Regions from separate parts of the Selenomonas sp. AB3002 genome, predicted to be linked through region 1. Evidence: predicted binding sites of a transcription regulator. Region 1 holds the regulator's gene; each other region holds the start of a gene.
The links. Region 1 encodes HrcA, which represses chaperone genes, less so after heat shock. Its sites were predicted from a motif close to TGTTAGCACTCNNNNNNNNNGAGTGCTAACA; they were not measured.

Region 2: a site for HrcA is predicted at 2,009-2,039, ahead of htpG (molecular chaperone HtpG). Genes of this name have one in related genera too.
Region 3: a site for HrcA is predicted at 1,254-1,284, ahead of groES (co-chaperone GroES). Genes of this name have one in related genera too.

The regions. Positions count from the first base shown of each region.
Region 1 covers NZ_JNIO01000002.1:521,649-524,928, forward strand. The annotation lists gene dnaK (molecular chaperone DnaK) at 1-127, opposite strand, end outside; gene grpE (nucleotide exchange factor GrpE) at 171-791, opposite strand; gene hrcA (heat-inducible transcriptional repressor HrcA) at 839-1,873, opposite strand; gene P159_RS0102755 (glycosyltransferase family 2 protein) at 2,038-3,280, opposite strand, start outside.
Region 2 covers NZ_JNIO01000002.1:91,328-94,607, forward strand. The annotation lists gene htpG (molecular chaperone HtpG) at 1-1,965, opposite strand; gene P159_RS0100675 (ABC transporter permease) at 2,156-2,908, opposite strand; gene P159_RS0100680 (ABC transporter ATP-binding protein) at 2,905-3,280, opposite strand, start outside.
Region 3 covers NZ_JNIO01000008.1:115,951-119,230, forward strand. The annotation lists gene tsaD (tRNA (adenosine(37)-N6)-threonylcarbamoyltransferase complex transferase subunit TsaD) at 1-392, shown strand, start outside; gene P159_RS0108085 (ANTAR domain-containing protein) at 425-1,018, shown strand; gene groES (co-chaperone GroES) at 1,325-1,606, shown strand; gene groL (chaperonin GroEL) at 1,637-3,262, shown strand.

The DNA of each region.
Region 1 (3,280 bases):
TGAAGCCCACCACAGACGGGGTGATGCGGCTGCCCTCGGGGTTCGTGATAACAGTAGGCTCGCCGCCTTCCATGACGGAGACGACGGAGTTCGTAGTACCTAAGTCAATACCAATAACCTTTGACATGATAATCCTCCTATATGTGTAAACTAAATTATTAACAAAATATTTAGCTGTTCGCTACAACCTGCACCATGCTGGGGCGAATCACGCGGCCTTTCACCATGTAGCCCTTCTGGAGTTCTTGGGCAATGGTCTCATCCTCCAGCTCCGGGTTCTCCACCCGCATGACTGCCTGGTGGAAGTTGGGGTCGAATTTAGCGCCCTCAACCTCGATATGCTCAAGGCCGTTCTTCACTAGGACTTCCCCAAACTGCTTGAAGATCATCTCCACGCCCTGCTTGAAGGAATCAATGTCCTTGGCCTCAGCAGCCATGGCCCGCTCGAAGTTATCCAGAAGAGGAAGCATATCCTTCAGGATGCCCTGAGTCACCACTGCAGAAAGCTCTTCCTTTTCCTTGGCGGTGCGGCGGCGGAAATTCTCGAAATCAGCCTGCAGGCGAAGAGCACGCTCTTCCTTTTCCTGCACAGCCGCCTGCAGCTTTTCAAGCTCAGCCTTGGCAATGGCAACCTCTTCCTGAGGTTCTGCCTGAGCTTCAGTCTCGGCATTTTCTTCGGCAGTAGGAGCCTCTTCAGCTTCTCCCTCCGCCTCCTTGCCTACAGCACGCTTGATTTCCTCCTGCATGTCCGCCAGCTTCTGCTCATCTTTTTTCTTTAATTCATCTTTCATGAATGATGGCAATTCCTTCACCTTCCTTATGGTCATCTCGTACCGCTTCACCAGTTGTACTTTCTGATGACCTCGGTAAGATTGTCATTCATATATTCCAGCAGGCTCATGGCCTTGGCGTACTCCATGCGGGTAGGTCCCAGCACTGCAATGGTGCCCAGAAGCTCCCCGTTCAGATGATACGTGGCCGTGATGATGCTGCTGTCCTTCATGTGGGAATCCTCATTTTCCTGGCCGATGGTGACCTCCAGGCCGTCTCCCATGTGGGCGTGGAGGATATCCTTGATAAGTTCCTCCTCCTCAAGCATCATCAAAGTGTGCTTGACCTTCTCCACATCGTGGAACTCAGGCTGTGTCAGCATCTGAGTGGTGCCTCCCAGGTAAAGCCTTTCCTGCTTGCCTGAGTCCAGCGCCCGATTCACCACTTCAAGGGCAGATTCGTACAAGCCCTCGTCCCCAATCTCATCCCGGATAGGCAGCAGCCTGTCAGGAGAGATGGCAGAAAGAGACTTGCCCGCCAGATTCTTGTTGATGACAGCAGCCATGCGCTGGAAATCTTCGAAAGTAGCGCCATCCGGCATCTCCACAATCTTGTTTTCCACAAAGCCTGCATCCGTCATCAGCACCGTGATGACCCGCCTGTCATCCAGGGGCAGGAACTGCAGCACCCGGAACCTGGCCTGGGTCAGCTGAGGTGCCAACACCAGGGAGACGTTCTTCGTCACCTTGGAAATGATCCTGGCAGTCTCCTGGAACACCTCGTCAATGCGACGAACCCTTGCCTGATACCAGTCGTTGATGAGTTTCTTTTCCTCATCGCTGACCGGCTTCGGCGGAATCAGCCCATTCACATAGAAGCGGTATCCCTTGGATGAGGGCACCCGCCCCGAAGAAGTGTGCAGATGCTCCAGGTAACCCAGCATCTCCAAATCCGCCATCTCATTGCGGATGGTGGCGGGGCTAACCCCCAAATCATGCTTGCGGGCAAGGGTACGGGAACCAACCGGTTCAGCCGATTCGATGTAGTCATCAATAATGGCCTTCAGCACTTTTTGCTTGCGTGCATCCAGTTCCATTGGCACCCCTCACCTCCCCGCCGGGTCCTGTTAGCACTCTCGTTAAATGAGTGCTAAATTGAATCTAATAAGAATATACACCGCATAAAACAAAAAGTCAATAGAAAAATCAAAAAGTCAAAAAATAAGTGTCCCCATCTGCTTCAGATGAAGACACCTGTCAAACACACTCAGCCTCCTGCCCAGTTCCGCACTCTTCGGCAGGCCCCTAAAACTCTGCCAGCTTCCAAAGCCGCCGCAGGTATATGCCCGCCAATCAGGAAGGAATCCGCCTCCTCCACAGCCAGCCCAGCCTTCTTCCTATAATAAAGCCACACCTGCCCTGCCCGGGGGGTGAGGTTCTCTGCCAGGAAGATCATATCCTCCCTGCCGCTGTACAAACCACCCAAAAGCTCAATTTGATCAGCAGCACCTATGCCCTGCTTCTGCAAGAGCGACTGAAAGGCACGCAGGATATCTGGCAAGTGGCGGCTCAGCTGCAGGGCAGCCAGATACTCATTCAGAGCTTCATCTTCCCTTCCTCCCATATATGCCATCTCTCCCAAACGGGCGTGGATATGGGGCAGCAGCCTGCGGGAACTGTCAGTGACAGCCTCATCCCCCTGAGATTTGCTCAGTTCTTCCTCCCCGTCTAAAGCCTTTCGCAGGATTTGCTCCGCTTCCTCATAAAGCCGTGCTTCGAAGAGGCACAGCCCTTTCATAGCCTGCAGGCGGTAGAATCTCGGATACTCCTTCAGCCCACCTTCCAAAGGCACCAATGCCTCCCGTATGGTATGTCCCCCCTTGAGACAGCTACTGGCCCAGGTCTCCCAGGCATTCTTGCGGTCATGTGGGGGAAGATTTGGTTCTTCGATGATCTTTTTTGCATACACCATGGCCTTCTCATAGTCCCGCAAGCCATAGTAAGTATCCATGAAATAGTGCCACTCCCCGGGGGAGTCACCATACTGCTGCCGTCCTGCCTCCAGCATCTCCAGGTTGCGTGTGAACTTCTTCAGCTGCTGCCGGGAGGAATAGCCCGTGTGGTAGACTGTCAGCTCACGGGCCAGATAGATGCTCTGCTGGGGAATCCCCGCCAGGACTTCATGGATATACCCCTGATATCTGAGCTGGGGCAGATTGCGGAAGATCCGCAACTGCACGATAGCTTCCATGACCCGGTTGTTATCGTCCTTATCTATATTGATCAAAGGGCAGGTAACCCCTAATATGTTCCTGCCCTCCAACTCTTTCAACAAGGCAGGTATGCGCTGCTGCGAGGCCTCATCAAAATACTCATCAGCATCAGGAAAGACAATCCAGCGGCCACTAGCCTTCCCTATGGCAAAGTTCTTGGCGGCAGCAAAATCATTTATCCACTGGAAATCAAAGACCTTGGCGCCTGCTGCCCTAGCTAGTTCCTTGCTATTATCC
Region 2 (3,280 bases), 430 kb from region 1:
TTACTGAGCCATCAGCTTGGCTAGCTTGCCAGCGAACTCCACGGGGTTCTCGGGCAGGATGCCCTCGATGAGCAGGGCCTGGGTGTAGAGCAGGTCGCAGTAGTCCTTGAAGTCCTCCGTATCCTTGCCTGCAGCATGGAGGCTCTGGAGACGGGTGAAGAGCTCATGTTTCGGGTTGATCTCCAGGATGCGGCGGGCCTTGAACATGGGGTTGTTCATGTCCGCAAAGGTCTGCTCCATGGAGAGAGACGGGCCGGCTTCATCTGCCACCAGGCACACGGCGCTGGACTTCAGGCGGCTGGAAACCTTCACATCAGCTACCTTGTCACCAAGGGTCTCCTTGATATCCTTCATCAGGTCATCATTGGACTTGGCGATTTCCTCAGTCTCCTTCTTGACCTCCTGGGACTCGGCATCATCCAGGTCAAGATCACCCTTGCTGATGGAGTGGAAGTCCTTGCTGTCATACTGATGGATGGACTCGATGGCGAACTCATCCACGGGGTCCAGGAGGTAGAGCACCTCAATGCCCTTGTCACGCAAGAGCTCCATCTGCGGCAGATGCTCGATGGTCTCCTTATCGCGGGCAGTAGCATAGTAAATCTTCTTCTGGCTCTCAGGCATGCGCTCCACATACTCCTTGAGAGTCACCAGCTTGCCCTCCTTGGAGCTCATGAAGAGCAGCAGGTCCTTCAGCTTGTCGATGGTGTCGCTGCCGCCATACATGCTGTTGTAGACGCCAATCTTCAGGGACTTGCCGTACTCGTTCCAGAACTTCTCATAGTCCTCGCGATGCTTCTCCAGCTTCTTGCTGAGGGACTTAAGGATATTCTTCTCCAGAGCCTTGCCGATGGTCTTGAGCTCACGGCTCTGCTGCAAGAGCTCGCGGGAGATGTTCAGGGAAAGGTCGGGGGAATCCACCAGGCCCTTCATAAAGCGCAGGTAGTCAGGCAGCAGGTCCTTGCACTTGTCCATGATGAACACGTGGCGGGAGTAGAGCTGCAGGCCCGGCTCATAGTCCGTGTGATAGAGGTTGAAGGGAGCCTTGGCGGGGATGCAGAGAAGGGCCGTGTATTCCACAGTACCCTCAGCCTTGGTGTGGAACACCTCCATGGGGTTCTCCCACTCATGGAACTGATTCTTGAAGAACTCGTTGTAGTCCTCGTCCTTGAGCTCGCTCTTGCTCTTGGTCCAGAGGGGCTTCATGGAGTTCAGGGTGCGGATTTCCGTCTTTTTGATGGGCTCTGCATCCTTGATGGGCTCGCCCTTGTCGTCCTTGGGCTGCTCAGTCACCTCGAAGCTCATCTTGATGGGGTAGCGCACATAGTCGGAATACTTCTTCACCAGATTCTGGAGCTTGTAGTTCTCAGTGAAGTTCTCCTCAGCCTCATCACCGTAGAACTCCTTCTTCAAGGTGATGGTGATGGTGGTGCCGCGCTTCTCCTTGTCGCACTCCTCGATGGTGTAATTGCCATCAGCAGTGGACTCCCAACGCCAGCCCTGAGTCTCGCCAGCCTTGCGGGTGATGATGGTGACTTTCTCTGCCACCATGAAAGCAGAGTAGAAGCCCACGCCGAACTGGCCGATAAGCTCCTTGTCGGTCAGCTCGGAGCCCTCGCCCTGGGCTTCCTTGGCCTTCTGGATCTGCTCCAGGAAAGCCTTGGTGCCGGACTGGGCAATGGTGCCGATATTGGTGATGACCTCTTCCTTGTTCATGCCCAGGCCATTGTCAGCAATGGTCAGGGTGTGGCTGTCTTTATCAGGAATGAGGAAGATCTCGTAATCCTCATCCCCTTCCAGCAGGTCGCGGTTGGTGAGGCTCTCGAAATGGAGCTTGTCAATGGCATCGGAAGCATTGGAAATCAGCTCCCGCAGGAAAATCTCATGGTTGGTATAGATGGAGTTGATCATCAAATCCAGGAGTTTCTTGGTTTCCGCTTGGAATTCATGGGTTTCTTTAGCCATGTTGCAATTACCTTCCTTTATTTTGGAATATCATTAACTAGTTTGTTAGCACTCTCATACCATGAGTGCCAGCGTACAGATAATAATATACTACGATGGCGGCTAAAAGTCAATAAGTCAAAAAATCTCCCTGGCAAGGCAGTCATGCCTGTCCAGGGAGATTTTCCTGTTGATGAATAATTGAGCCTGCTTACTTCTGCCACCTGCAGGCTCTGGCTTCTACCATGTCGATGATGCCGAACAGGCACAGCCCTATGAGGCTCAGCACCACGATGCCTGCGTACATATCAAGGTAATTCACTCGCAGCCAGGCATCCATGATGTAGTAGCCCATGCCATACTGGGTGCCGAAGGTTTCCGTGAAGAAAAGCACGGAAATGGCGGTGGCCATGGCCACGCGGACAGCAGTGATGAACTTCGGCAGGGAAGCAGGGAAAATGACTTCTCTGAGAATCTGCCGGAACCTGGCTCCCAGGGAGTACAGGGGATAGTAAGTCTCCTCCGGGATGGCCTTGATGGCATCACGCACCGCCACGATGACCTGAAAGACGATGATGAGGAAGATCATGATGATCTTTGACATCTCCCCCACTCCTGCCAGCAGCATCAGGATGGGCAGCAGGGCAATCTTGGGAATCGGATAAGTTAGGTACACCAGCGGAGCCAGATACTTGTCCGCCTTGTGGAAATACCCCATGAGGCAGCCCAAGGGATAGCCGATGAGCACTGCTATGAAAAGCCCTGCTGCAATGCGCCAAAGGCTGTAGAGAGCATGGATGGCAATATCTCCGGCGAAAACACTTACTAGCCGCACAAAGACCTTTTCCGGCAGGGGCACAATGGGCTTGTGCATGAGCAGGGCAAGCACCTGCCAGAGGATAATCAGGAAGACAGCCCCCAGGCAATAGGCCAGCAGCACTCCTCGGGTTCTTCTGAAGTTCATGCGCCCTCACCTCCCCTGCCAGGAAGCTTGGGCTTCAGCTTTTGCCTGAGCTGCCGCCCCAGCTGGAAGAAGCGCTCATCGCTGCGGCGCAGGGGAGTCTCCCCGGTGGGATTGTCCAAAAGCTCGGCAATCTGCCCATCCTCTCCCATGACTGCAATCTGCCCCCCCAGATAGAGGGCTTCCTCCACATAGTGAGTCACCAGGATGGTGGTAATGGATTCCTGCTGCCACAGTTCCCGGAACACATCCTGCATTTCCTCCCGGGTGATGGCATCAAGGGCAGAGAAAGGCTCATCCATCAGCAGGATATCCGGCTGCAGGAGGAACACGCGGGCCAGGCTCACCCTCTGCTGCTGTCCCCCGGAAAGCTCC
Region 3 (3,280 bases), on a different contig from region 1:
ACGAGTTCAGCTTCAGCGGTTTGAAATCGGCGGTGCTGAACTACATCAATAGCGAGAAGATGAAGGGGCATGAGCTGAACAAGGCTGATATTGCCGCTTCCTTCCAGCATTCCGTCATCGAGGTGCTGACCCACAAGGCCTTTGAGGCAGTGGCAGAAGCAGGCAGAGATACACTGGTACTGGCAGGTGGCGTGGCCGCTAACAGCGGCCTGGAGGCAAGGCTCAGGGAAGAGGCAGGCAGGCGCGGAGTGAAGTTCTCCTATCCCAGCAAAATCCTCTGCACGGACAACGCCGCCATGATTGCCTGCCGTGGGTACTATCAGGCACAGGCCGGGCTTTACAGCGACCATTATCTGAATGCCGTGCCGGGACTTACCCTGACAGATAAATAAATTTAGTTTGTGAGATGATATGAAGCAGCTTTTTGGTACCAGTAAAGGACAGGGATGAATTTATGCCCCAGGGATTGCCCAGCGTTTTGTTAGTCGAGCCGGAGTACCGCTTGCGTCTCCAGTACAAGAGTATTTTCAAGAAAGCCGGTTTTGAGCTCTCGGGAGAGGCAGGGGAACCTGCCAGAGCCCTTGAGCTTGCTATAGAAAAGAAACCGGGAGCCGTGTTATTTCACCTGGGGACAGAGCCGGAAGGTACAGAAAGCCTGGCAAGGCTGGCGAAGCTGGCTCCCGTCCTGGTATTGGGAAAGGCTGCTCCTGAACTGGCCTTGCTGGGCATTTACGGCTGCCTGCCTGAGGGAGCGGAGGATGAGGAAATCCTCACATCTCTTGCTATAGCTTCTGCCAGATGGCAGGAAGCAAAAAGTCTCCGCCAGGAGGCTGAGGAGCTGCGCGACCTCCTGGCTCTGCGGAAGATTCTGGATCAGGCCAAGGGCATCCTTATGAAGAAGCATCACATGAGCGAGCAGGAGGCACACCGTCGCATCCAGCGTTATGCCATGTACAAGCGGCTGACGGTGAAGTCCGTGGCCGAGGCCATTATCAAAGCCACGGGTGGTAAAGTGTGAGACCTGCACGTTAAGGCGTTCAGGCCACAGGTACAGCAACGCTTCACTTGAAATTTTGCCTGTGGCAAAATTTCACACGTTCCGCTTATGCTGCACCTGTGGCCTTCGCTTACCTTGATATGATTAAACAAAGCATTCGACCCTGATGTTAGGAGGGGGCGGGTGCTTTGTTTTTTTGACTTTTTTAATTTTATTTATTGACTTTTTGATGTTCAAGCGTTATCATAATACCTGTGATTAGCACTCGACGTGAGTGAGTGCTAACAGATTGAATCTTGTATATTTCTATATGGGAGGAAGATAAATATGATTAAGCCATTGGGCGAAAGAGTTGTCATTGAAGTTTCCGAGGGCGATGTCAAGACTGCCAGCGGCATTGTGCTGCCGGACACTGCCAAAGAGAAGCCCCAGAAGGGCAAGGTTGTGGCTGTAGGCGCAGGCAAGCTTCTGGACAATGGCCAGCGCGCTGAGATGGAAGTCAAGGTTGGCGACGACATCCTCTTCTCTAAATATTCCGGGACTGAGGTCAAGGTTGATGACAAGGATTACCTGGTCATCCGCGAGAGCGACATCCTGGCAGTTCTCTAATTGAATCAGAACCTTTTGGAGGTAATATAAATGGCAAAGCAGATTTTGTTTGACGAAGAAGCACGCCGTGCTCTTGGCCGCGGCGTTGACGCACTGGCTAACGCTGTGAAGGTCACCCTTGGGCCCAAGGGCCGCAACGTAGTGTTGGACAAGAAGTTTGGCGCTCCCACCATCACCAATGATGGCGTGACCATTGCCCGTGACATCGAGCTGGAAGATCCCTTTGAGAACATGGGCGCCCAGCTGGTAAAGGAAGTTGCTACCAAGACCAACGATATCGCTGGTGACGGTACCACTACTGCAACCCTGCTGGCACAGGCTATGATTCATGAGGGCATGCGAAACGTGGTTGCCGGTGCCAACCCCATGATCGTGAAGAAGGGCATCGAGAAGGCTGTGAAGGCTCTGGTAGAGGAAATCCAGACCAAGGCTAAGCCCATTGAGAGCAAGGCTGCTACCGCACAGGTTGCTACCATCTCCTCCGCTGATGAGGAAGTTGGCCAGCTGATTGCTGATGCCATGGAGAAAGTGGGCCAGGACGGCGTCATCACCGTTGAGGAGTCCAAGTCCATGGATACCAACCTGAAAGTGGTAGAGGGCATGCAGTTCGACCGTGGCTACATCTCTCCGTACATGGTTACCGATACGGACAAGATGGAAGCTGTCCTGGATGATCCTTACATCCTCATCACCGACCGCAAGATTTCCGCTATCGCTGATATCCTGCCCATCCTGGAGCAGGTTGTGAAGCAGGGCAAGCAGCTCATGGTCATTTCTGAGGACCTTGATGGCGAGGCTCTCGCTACTATCGTGGTGAACAAGCTCCGCGGCACCTTCAAGGCTCTGGCTGTGAAGGCTCCGGGCTTCGGCGACCGCCGCAAGGCTATGCTGGAGGATATCGCTATCCTTACCGGCGGCCAGGTCATCAGCGAGGAGCTGGGCCGCAAGCTGGACAGCGTGACTCTCGAAGACCTCGGTCGTGCCAACCAGGTTCGTTCTACCAAGGACAACACCACCATCGTGGACGGCTATGGCGATAAGGAAGCCATCAAGTCCCGCGTGGAGCAGATCAAGAAGCAGATTGAGGCTACTACTTCCGACTTCGACAAGGAGAAGCTCCAGGAGCGCCTTGCCAAGCTGGCTGGCGGCGTAGCTGTCATCGAGATCGGTGCTGCCACCGAAGTTGAGATGAAGGACAAGAAGTACCGCATCGAGGATGCCCTCAATGCTACCCGTGCTGCCCGTGAGGAAGGCATCGTAGCAGGCGGCGGCACCACCTTCATCGACATCCTCCCGGCTCTCGACAAGATTGAGGCTGAGGGCGATGTGAAGGTAGGTGTGAACATCGTTCGCCGCGCTATCGAGGAGCCTGTCCGCCAGATCGCTGACAACGCAGGCCTCGAGGGTTCCGTGGTAGTTGAGAACGTGAAGAAGGCTGGTGACGGCATCGGCTTCAACGCTGTGGACAACACTTACGTTGACATGATCCAGGCTGGTATCGTAGATCCTGCCAAGGTCACCCGTTCCGCTCTGCAGAACGCTGCTTCCATCGCTGCCATGGTTCTCACCACCGAGACCCTGGTGGCTGATAAGCCCGAGAAGGAGCCCCCGGCTCCGGCTCCCGGCATGGGCGGCGGCATGCCCGGCATGATGTAATAAGGCATAAGAGTACTG